Linked DNA regions of Rhodovastum atsumiense. The protein of the gene in region 1 interacts with the protein of each later gene in a pairwise test. Links are inferred from orthologs where the notes say so. Each region holds a gene or a part of one and is shown in the gene's direction. Other genes may lie near its edges.

The links. The genes of interacting proteins can lie anywhere in the genome.
Region 2: the proteins of NBY65_RS25230 (region 1) and ileS interact in binary tests that used the Escherichia coli proteins (3 or more experiments, as listed by UniProt). The link is inferred for Rhodovastum atsumiense from one-to-one orthologs.

Annotation. Positions count from the first base shown.
Region 1 is NZ_OW485601.1:5,599,335-5,603,005, forward strand. The notes cover bases 284-3,232. They hold NBY65_RS25230 (HyaD/HybD family hydrogenase maturation endopeptidase), read left to right. Parts: upstream 284-1,449; coding sequence 1,450-2,016; downstream 2,017-3,232. Other genes in these bases: NBY65_RS25220 (nickel-dependent hydrogenase large subunit), read left to right, coding at 284-693; cybH (Ni/Fe-hydrogenase, b-type cytochrome subunit), read left to right, coding at 707-1,450; NBY65_RS25235 (HypC/HybG/HupF family hydrogenase formation chaperone), read left to right, coding at 2,022-2,324; NBY65_RS25240 (hydrogenase expression/formation protein), read left to right, coding at 2,509-3,232. Outside these bases: more of NBY65_RS25220, read left to right, coding at 1-283; more of NBY65_RS25240, read left to right, coding at 3,233-3,318; NBY65_RS25245 (rubredoxin), read left to right, coding at 3,315-3,494.
Region 2 is NZ_OW485601.1:2,674,763-2,678,533, reverse strand. The notes cover bases 362-3,771. They hold ileS (isoleucine--tRNA ligase), read left to right. Parts: upstream 362-724; coding sequence 725-3,571; downstream 3,572-3,771. Other genes in these bases: lspA (signal peptidase II), read left to right, coding at 3,568-3,771; NBY65_RS12220 (bifunctional riboflavin kinase/FAD synthetase), read left to right, coding at 362-593. In the rest of the region: more of NBY65_RS12220, read left to right, coding at 1-361. UniProt on the Escherichia coli protein: Catalyzes the attachment of isoleucine to tRNA(Ile). As IleRS can inadvertently accommodate and process structurally similar amino acids such as valine, to avoid such errors it has two additional distinct tRNA(Ile)-dependent editing activities.

The DNA of each region.
Region 1 (3,671 bases):
GTCACCGAACCCAACTACGTGCTCGGCCCCAACGCGAAGGGCAGCCGAACCAATATCGAGGCGGTGGACGAAGCCGGCAAATACTCCTGGATCAAGGCGCCGCGCTGGAAGGGCCATGCCATGGAAGTGGGGCCGCTCGCCCGCTTCCTGATCGGCTACGCGCAGAAGAAGCCCGAATTCAAGGAACCGGTGGACGCGCTGCTGCGCGAGCTGGACGTGCCGGTGGCGGCGCTGTTCTCCACGCTCGGGCGCACCGCGGCGCGTGGCCTCGAATGCCAGTGGGCCGCGCGCGAGCTGCGCTATTTCCAGGACAAGCTGGTGGCGAACATCCGTGCCGGCGACCTCGCCACCGCCAATATCGACAAGTGGGAGCCACAGAGCTGGCCCGCCCGCGCCCGCGGCGTCGGCTTCACCGAGGCACCGCGCGGCGCGCTCGGTCACTGGATCCGCATCGCCGATGGCCGGATCGAGAACTACCAGTGCATCGTGCCGACCACCTGGAACGGCTCGCCGCGCGATCCGGCCGGCCGGATCGGCGCCTTCGAGGCGGCGCTGCTGGACACGCCGATGGCCGATCCGGCGAAGCCGCTCGAGATCCTGCGCACGCTGCATTCCTTCGATCCGTGCCTGGCCTGTTCCACCCATGTCATGTCGCCCGATGGCCAGGACCTGGCGCGGGTCACCGTGCGATGAAGGGGGGCGCGACATGAGCAACACGGTACGCAAGGGCCGCTACGAGTTCGGCGGCGTCATCGACCAGACCGAGGAAGTCATCTGGGGACGGATGACCGTCTATGTCTACGAGGCGCCGATCCGGATCTGGCACTGGGTGAACGCGGCCGCCATCACGGTGCTGGCGATCACCGGCTACCTGATCGGCTCGCCGCCGCCGACGCTGCCCGGCGAGGCGAGCGCGCATTTCCTGTTCGGCTATATCCGCTTCGCCCATTTCGCCGCGGGCTATGTGCTGGCGATCGGCTTTATCCTGCGGATCGTCTGGGCCTTCTTCGGCAACCGCCATTCCCGCCAGATCTTCTACCTGCCGGTCTGGAACCGGCGCTGGTGGCGCGGCGTGTTCTGGGAACTGGCCTGGTACACGTTCCTGGTGAAGGAGCCGAAGAAATACCTGGGGCACAATCCGCTGGCGCAGATCTCGATGTTCTTCGTCATCACCCTGGGCACGATCGGCATGATCATCACCGGCTTCGCGCTGTATTCCGAAGGCACCGGCCGCGATTCCTGGCAGGCGTGGGCGTTCGGCTGGGTGTTCGATTATCTCCCCAACAGCCAGGACGTGCACACACTGCATCACCTGGGCATGTGGGTGATCGTGACCTTCGCCATCCTGCACATCTATGCCGCCATCCGTGAGGAGATCATGTCGCGCCAGACCATGATCGCCACCATGATCTCGGGCGAGCGGCAGTTCCGCGACGATCGCGACGACTGATGCCGGACCTGCCTCAACGCGTTCTGGTGCTGGGCATCGGCAACATCCTCTGGGCGGACGAGGGGTTCGGCGTGCGCGCAGTGGAAACCTTCCACGCCACCTGGCAGGTGCCCGCGCATGTCACGGTGATGGATGGCGGCACCCAGGGGCTCTACCTGGTGCACCACGTGCAGGAGGCCGACGCGCTGCTGGTGTTCGATGCCATTGACTACGGGCTGGCCCCCGGCACGCTGCGCGTGGTGCGCGACGCCGAGGTGCCGCGCTTCACCGGGGCGAAGAAAATGAGCCTGCACCAGACCGGCTTCCAGGACGTGCTGAGCGCTGCCGAGTTCACCGGGCGCTGCCCCTCGCGGCTGGCGCTGGTGGGATGCCAGCCGGTCGATCTCGAGAACTGGGGGGCGCCGCTGACGCCGCCGGTGCGCGATGCCATCGCTCCGGCGTTGCAAGCGGCCGGGCAGGTGCTGGCGGAATGGGGAGTGGCCCTGGACCGGCGCCGCGCCGCGCCGCCCGGCCTGCTGGCGAATGACTGCGACTTCGCCGGCTACGAGCGGCGTGGGACGGGCTGACGCGGATGTGCCTGGGGATACCGATGACGGTGCTGGCCGTCGAGGCCGGCAGCGCGGTCTGCGAGCATCGCGGCGAGCGCCGCGTGGTGTCGACCCTGCTGGTGGGTGACGTCACACCGGGCATGCACCTGCTGGTGCATATCGACACTGCGGTCCGGGTGCTGGATGCGGCGGAGGCGCGATCGATCGAGGCCGCGCTGGACGGGGTGCAGGCCGCGCTCGATGGCCGCGATTTCGAGCCGTTCTTCGCCGATCTGATCGGGCGTGAGCCGGAATTGCCACCGTTCCTGCGCGCCGGGGCAAAGTGATCCCGGCTTTCGCCTGACCGGATTTCGCGCCCCGGCCCGCGTCATGGCGATGAGGGGGGCGTTGGACAGGATCTGTCCCGTTCCGGCCGGGACTGGCAATGTTCTTGCCAGATCTGTCATTTTGCTTTTCAATTCCGCATCGGTCACCGGCCGGAGCAAGTGGGGAGCGGGAGGTTCGGAGGTCATGCCGATTGGGAACATCGCGGCGCGCAGCCCCTGGCGCATCGCATCGGGTGCCGGCAGCATTCTTGCCACTGCCGGGCAGCAGGATCTCGCCGCGCGCTGTCCGCGCGTCGCTGCCCTGTTGCCACAACTGGCCGAGGCGCTTGCAGCCCACGCCTCAACCATGGCGGGTCGTCTGTTCGATCTGACCGACTTCTCCGCCGACGAGACGGCGCTGATCGGCGAAGTGCTTGGCGAAGGCGAAGTGTCCGGCATGGCGGCGCTGCCTGACGGCATCGTGGCGCAGGTGCAGGAATCTGTGCTGGCCGGGCTGTGGCGTGTGCGGTTCCAGGGGCCGGGCGGCGGCTGCGTCGCCGATTACCTGGAGGTCGCCGCCGTCCCCGAGGCGGTGTGCCGGGCGGCGCTGCTGACCCGGACCGGGCTCGAGGTCGGCGTTCCGCCGGAAGGGACGATGAACGTGCTGCCCGTGCTGGCCGAGATCCGCGACCATGCGGCCCGGCACCAGCCAGGCGCACCGCCCCATGTCATCAACTTCACCCTGTTGCCGATGACGGAAGCCGACATGGGCTTCCTGCAGGCATCGCTGGGGGAAGGACCGGTGATGTTGTTCTCGCGCGGCTACGGCGCCTGCCGGGTGGTGGCGACCGGGCTGCGTCACGTGTGGTCCGTGCAGTATTTCAACACGGCCGGCGTGGTCGTGCTGGACACATTGGAGATCGGCGATGTGCCGGAAGCGGTTCTGGCTGCCACCGAGGATTTCCGTGAGTCCGCCACCCGCCTGCTCGAGATGGCCGAGGCTTGTTTCGCATGAGCTTTCCCCCTGACGGCATGATGGAATGTGGCGTGTGCTGGCACGTCTACGATCCTACCGAGGGTGATCCCGACCGACGGGTCCCGCCCGGCACCGCCTTCACGGCGTTGCCGCAGGACTGGCGCTGCCCCATCTGCGACGCCACGCGGATCGTCTTCGTGCGGCCGAACGCGTGACCCTGGTGGTCCGATCGCGACAGATGTGTCTGTCGCAGTCGCGGCAGTAGCGCCGTCGCCGTGCCCCTGGGCGCCGTGCCGACAGGTTTCCTTCCGTGCATGGGGGTCGCAATCTGGCCGCGTGAGCACGATGCGTTTTCGCGGCGTCTCGCGTGGCGAGGAGCGGCCATGCCCGCC
Region 2 (3,771 bases), 2.9 Mb from region 1 along the record:
ACCTGGTCTGCGGGCCGGATTTCGCCTTCGGCCATCGCCGCGGCGGCGATATCGGCTTCCTCGCCGAGCGTGCCGAGGCGCTGGGGATCGGCCTGACCGTGGTCGCCCCGATCGGCGACGAGGCCGGGCCGATCTCCTCCACCCGCATCCGCCGCACCCTGCAGGACGGCTACCCGGAGCGGGCCACCGCCAAGCTCGGCCGCCCCTGGGCGATCCGCGGCATCGTGCTGCACGGCGACGCGCGCGGGCGCGGCATCGGCTTCCCCACCGCCAATGTCGCGCTGGGGCGGCATATCGAGCCGGCGCGGGGCGTCTATGCGGTCACCGCAAGGCTGCCGGACGGGCGCACGTTGCGCGGGGTGGCCAATATCGGCCGCCGCCCGACCTTCAGCAACCGCCCCGAAAGCCTGCTGGAAGCCCATCTCTTTGACTTCAGCGGCGACCTGTACGGCCTGGAAATCGAGGTGGCGCTGCTGAGCTTCCTGCGCAGCGAACAGAAATTCGCCGGGCTCGACGCCCTGCGCGCGCAGATCGTCGCCGATGCCGAAGAGGCGCGGCGCGTGCTTGACCGCGTCCTCGCGCCCTCCCCATAGTCGGCCGATGCACGGGGTACCGCACGCGCGAATTACCGGCCCGGCCGCCTGAGCGGTCCGGGATAGTTCTGACGCGCCCTTCCTCTGTCCGATGCGGCGACCTCGCCGCCCGAGATCCCCCCGAGATCCCCATGACCAAGACTGGCATGACCGAAAAACAGGACTACCGCGACACCGTCTTCCTTCCCGCGACCTCGTTCCCGATGCGCGGCGACCTGCCCAAGAAGGAACCGGCGATGCTCGCGCGCTGGGAGCGGATGGGATTGTGGGAGCGGCTGCGCGCGGCCAGCCGCGAGCGCAGGAAATTCATCCTGCATGACGGGCCGCCCTACGCCAACGGCAACATCCATATCGGCACCGCGCTGAACAAGATCCTCAAGGACGTGGTCAACCGCGCCGCCCAGATGGGCGGGGCCGATGCCGAGTACATCCCCGGCTGGGACTGCCACGGCCTGCCGATCGAGTGGAAGATCGAGGAAAACTACCGCGCCAAGGGCCAGGACAAGGACGCGGTGCCGATCCTGCAGCTGCGCGCCGAATGCCGCGCCTATGCCGCCCACTGGATGGGGGTGCAGGAGCAGGAATTCCGCCGCCTGGGCGTGCTCGGCGACTGGGCGCACCGCTACGCCACCATGGACTTCCCCTCCGAGGCCGCGATCGCCGCCGAGATCGGCCGCTTCCTGATGAACGGGGAGCTGTTCCGCGGCCTGCGGCCGGTGATGTGGTCGCCGGTGGAAAAGACCGCGCTGGCCGAGGCCGAGATCGAGTACCACGACCATACCAGCACGACCATCTGGGTCCGCTTCCCGGTGGTGACGCCGACCGTGCCGGAGCTGGCGGGGGCGGCGGTGGTGATCTGGACCACCACCCCCTGGACCATGCCGGGCAACCGCGCCATCGCCTGTGGCCCCGACTTCGACTACGCGGTGCTGCGCGTCGATGGCGTCAAGGAGGGCTCGCTCGCCCGCCCGGGCGAGGTGCTGGTGCTGGCACAGCCGCTGGTGGAACAGACCTGCGAGGCGACCGGGATCACGGCGCATACCGTGCTGCACGTGCTGAAAGGCGCGGCGATCGCCGGCACGGTCTGCGCCCACCCGCTGCGCGGGCGCGGCTACGACCATGACGTAACGGTCTTCCCGGCCGATTTCGTGACTACCGACGCCGGCACCGGCTTCGTCCACATCGCCCCGGGCCATGGCGAGGAGGATTTCGAGCTCGGCCGCACCCATGGCATCGAGGTGCCGGAAACGGTGGGCGACGACGGCACCTTCAATGCCTGGGTGCCGCTGTTCGCCGGGCTGCACGTCTACAAGGCCGCCGATCCGGTCTGCGCCGCCATGACCGAGGCCGGCGGGCTGCTCGCGCGCGGCAGCATCGTCCACCCCTACCCGCATTCCTGGCGTTCCAAGAAGCCGCTGATCTTCCGCGCCACCCCGCAATGGTTCATCCGCATGGACGGCGCGGGCGAGATCCGCACCAAGGCGCTGGCGGCGATCGCCGGGACCCATTTCGTGCCGGAAAAGGGCCGTACCCGCCTGTCGTCCATGGTCGCCGCGCGCCCCGACTGGTGCATCAGCCGCCAGCGTGCCTGGGGCGTGCCGATCGCCGTCTTCGTCGAGAAGAAGACCGGGCAGGTGCTGCGCGACCAGGCGGTGGTGGACCGCATCGTCGCCGCCTTCCGCGAGGAAGGGGCGGATAGCTGGTACGCCTCGCCACCGGAACGCTTCCTCGGCCCCGGCCGCGACCCTGCCGAGTACGAACAGGTGCGCGACATCGTCGACGTGTGGTTCGAATCCGGCTCGACCCATGCCTTCACCCTGGAGGCGCGCAAGCTGCCCTGGCCGGCCGACCTCTATCTGGAAGGCTCCGACCAGCATCGCGGCTGGTTCCATTCCTCGCTGCTGGAATCGGTTGGCACGCGCGGGCGGGCGCCGTTCAAGGCGGTGCTGACGCATGGCTTCGTGCTCGACGAGCAGGGCCGCAAGATGTCGAAGTCGCTCGGCAACGTCGTGGCGCCGCAACAGGTCTGGGACAAGTACGGCAGCGACATCCTGCGGCTGTGGGTGATGATGTCCGACACCGCCGAGGATCTGCGCATCGGGCCGGAGATCCTGAAGCAGCAGGCCGAGCTGTACCGCCGCCTGCGCAACACGCTGCGCTGGATCCTGGGCAGCCTGGACGGGTTCACCCCCGCCGAGCACCTGCCGGAAGCCGAGATGCCGGAGCTGGAGCGCTGGGTGCTGCACCGGCTGACCGAACTTGACGCGCGGCTGCGGGAAGCGGTGCGCACGCATGACTGGACCGGGGTCTACCCGGCGATCCACAGCTTCTGCGCCACCGACCTCTCGGCCTTCTATTTCGACATCCGCAAGGACGCGCTGTACTGCGACCGGCCGGACACGGTCCGCCGGCGCGCCGCCCGGACGGTGCTCGACCACCTGCACCGCTGCCTGTCCACCTGGCTCGCCCCGGTGCTGGCCTTCACCGCCGAGGAAGCCTGGGTGGCCCGCTTCGGCGAGGACACCAGCGTCCACCTGCAGGACTTCTTCGAGGTCCCGGCCCGCTGGCGCGACGAGGCGCTGGCCGCCCGCTGGGCCGGGATCCGCGACATCCGCCGCGTCGTCACCGGCGCGCTGGAACGCGCCCGCGCCGAGGGCACCATCGGGGCCTCGCTGCAGGCGGCACCGGCGCTGCACCTGAACGCGGAGCAGGCGGCGCTGCTGACGGCGGCGGAATGGGCGGAACTGGCGATCGTGTCCGACCTGACGCTCACCACCGCCCCGGCCCCGGAGAGCGCCTTCCGCCTGCCCGAGCTTCCCGACGTGGCGGTGGCCTTCGCCCCAGCCGAGGGCGAGAAATGCGCCCGCTGCTGGCGGGTGCTGCCGGAAGTCGGGCAGCAGCCGAAGCATCCGGCGCTGTGCCGGCGCTGCGCCGACGCGGTGGAGTCGGGGCTGGTGTGCCGGGCGGCCGCGGAGTGAGTCCGGCCGCCCTCCGCTGGCTGGGCATGGCCGCCGCCCTGGTGATCCTGCTCGCCGACCAGGCGAGCAAGGCGTGGATCCTGTACGGCCTGCGCCTGCCAGAGCTGGGCAGCCTCGAGGTGCTGCCGGTGCTGAACCTGACCATGGTCTGGAACCGCGGCGTCACCTTCGGCCTGCTCAACGGCTTCGGCAGTGCCGGC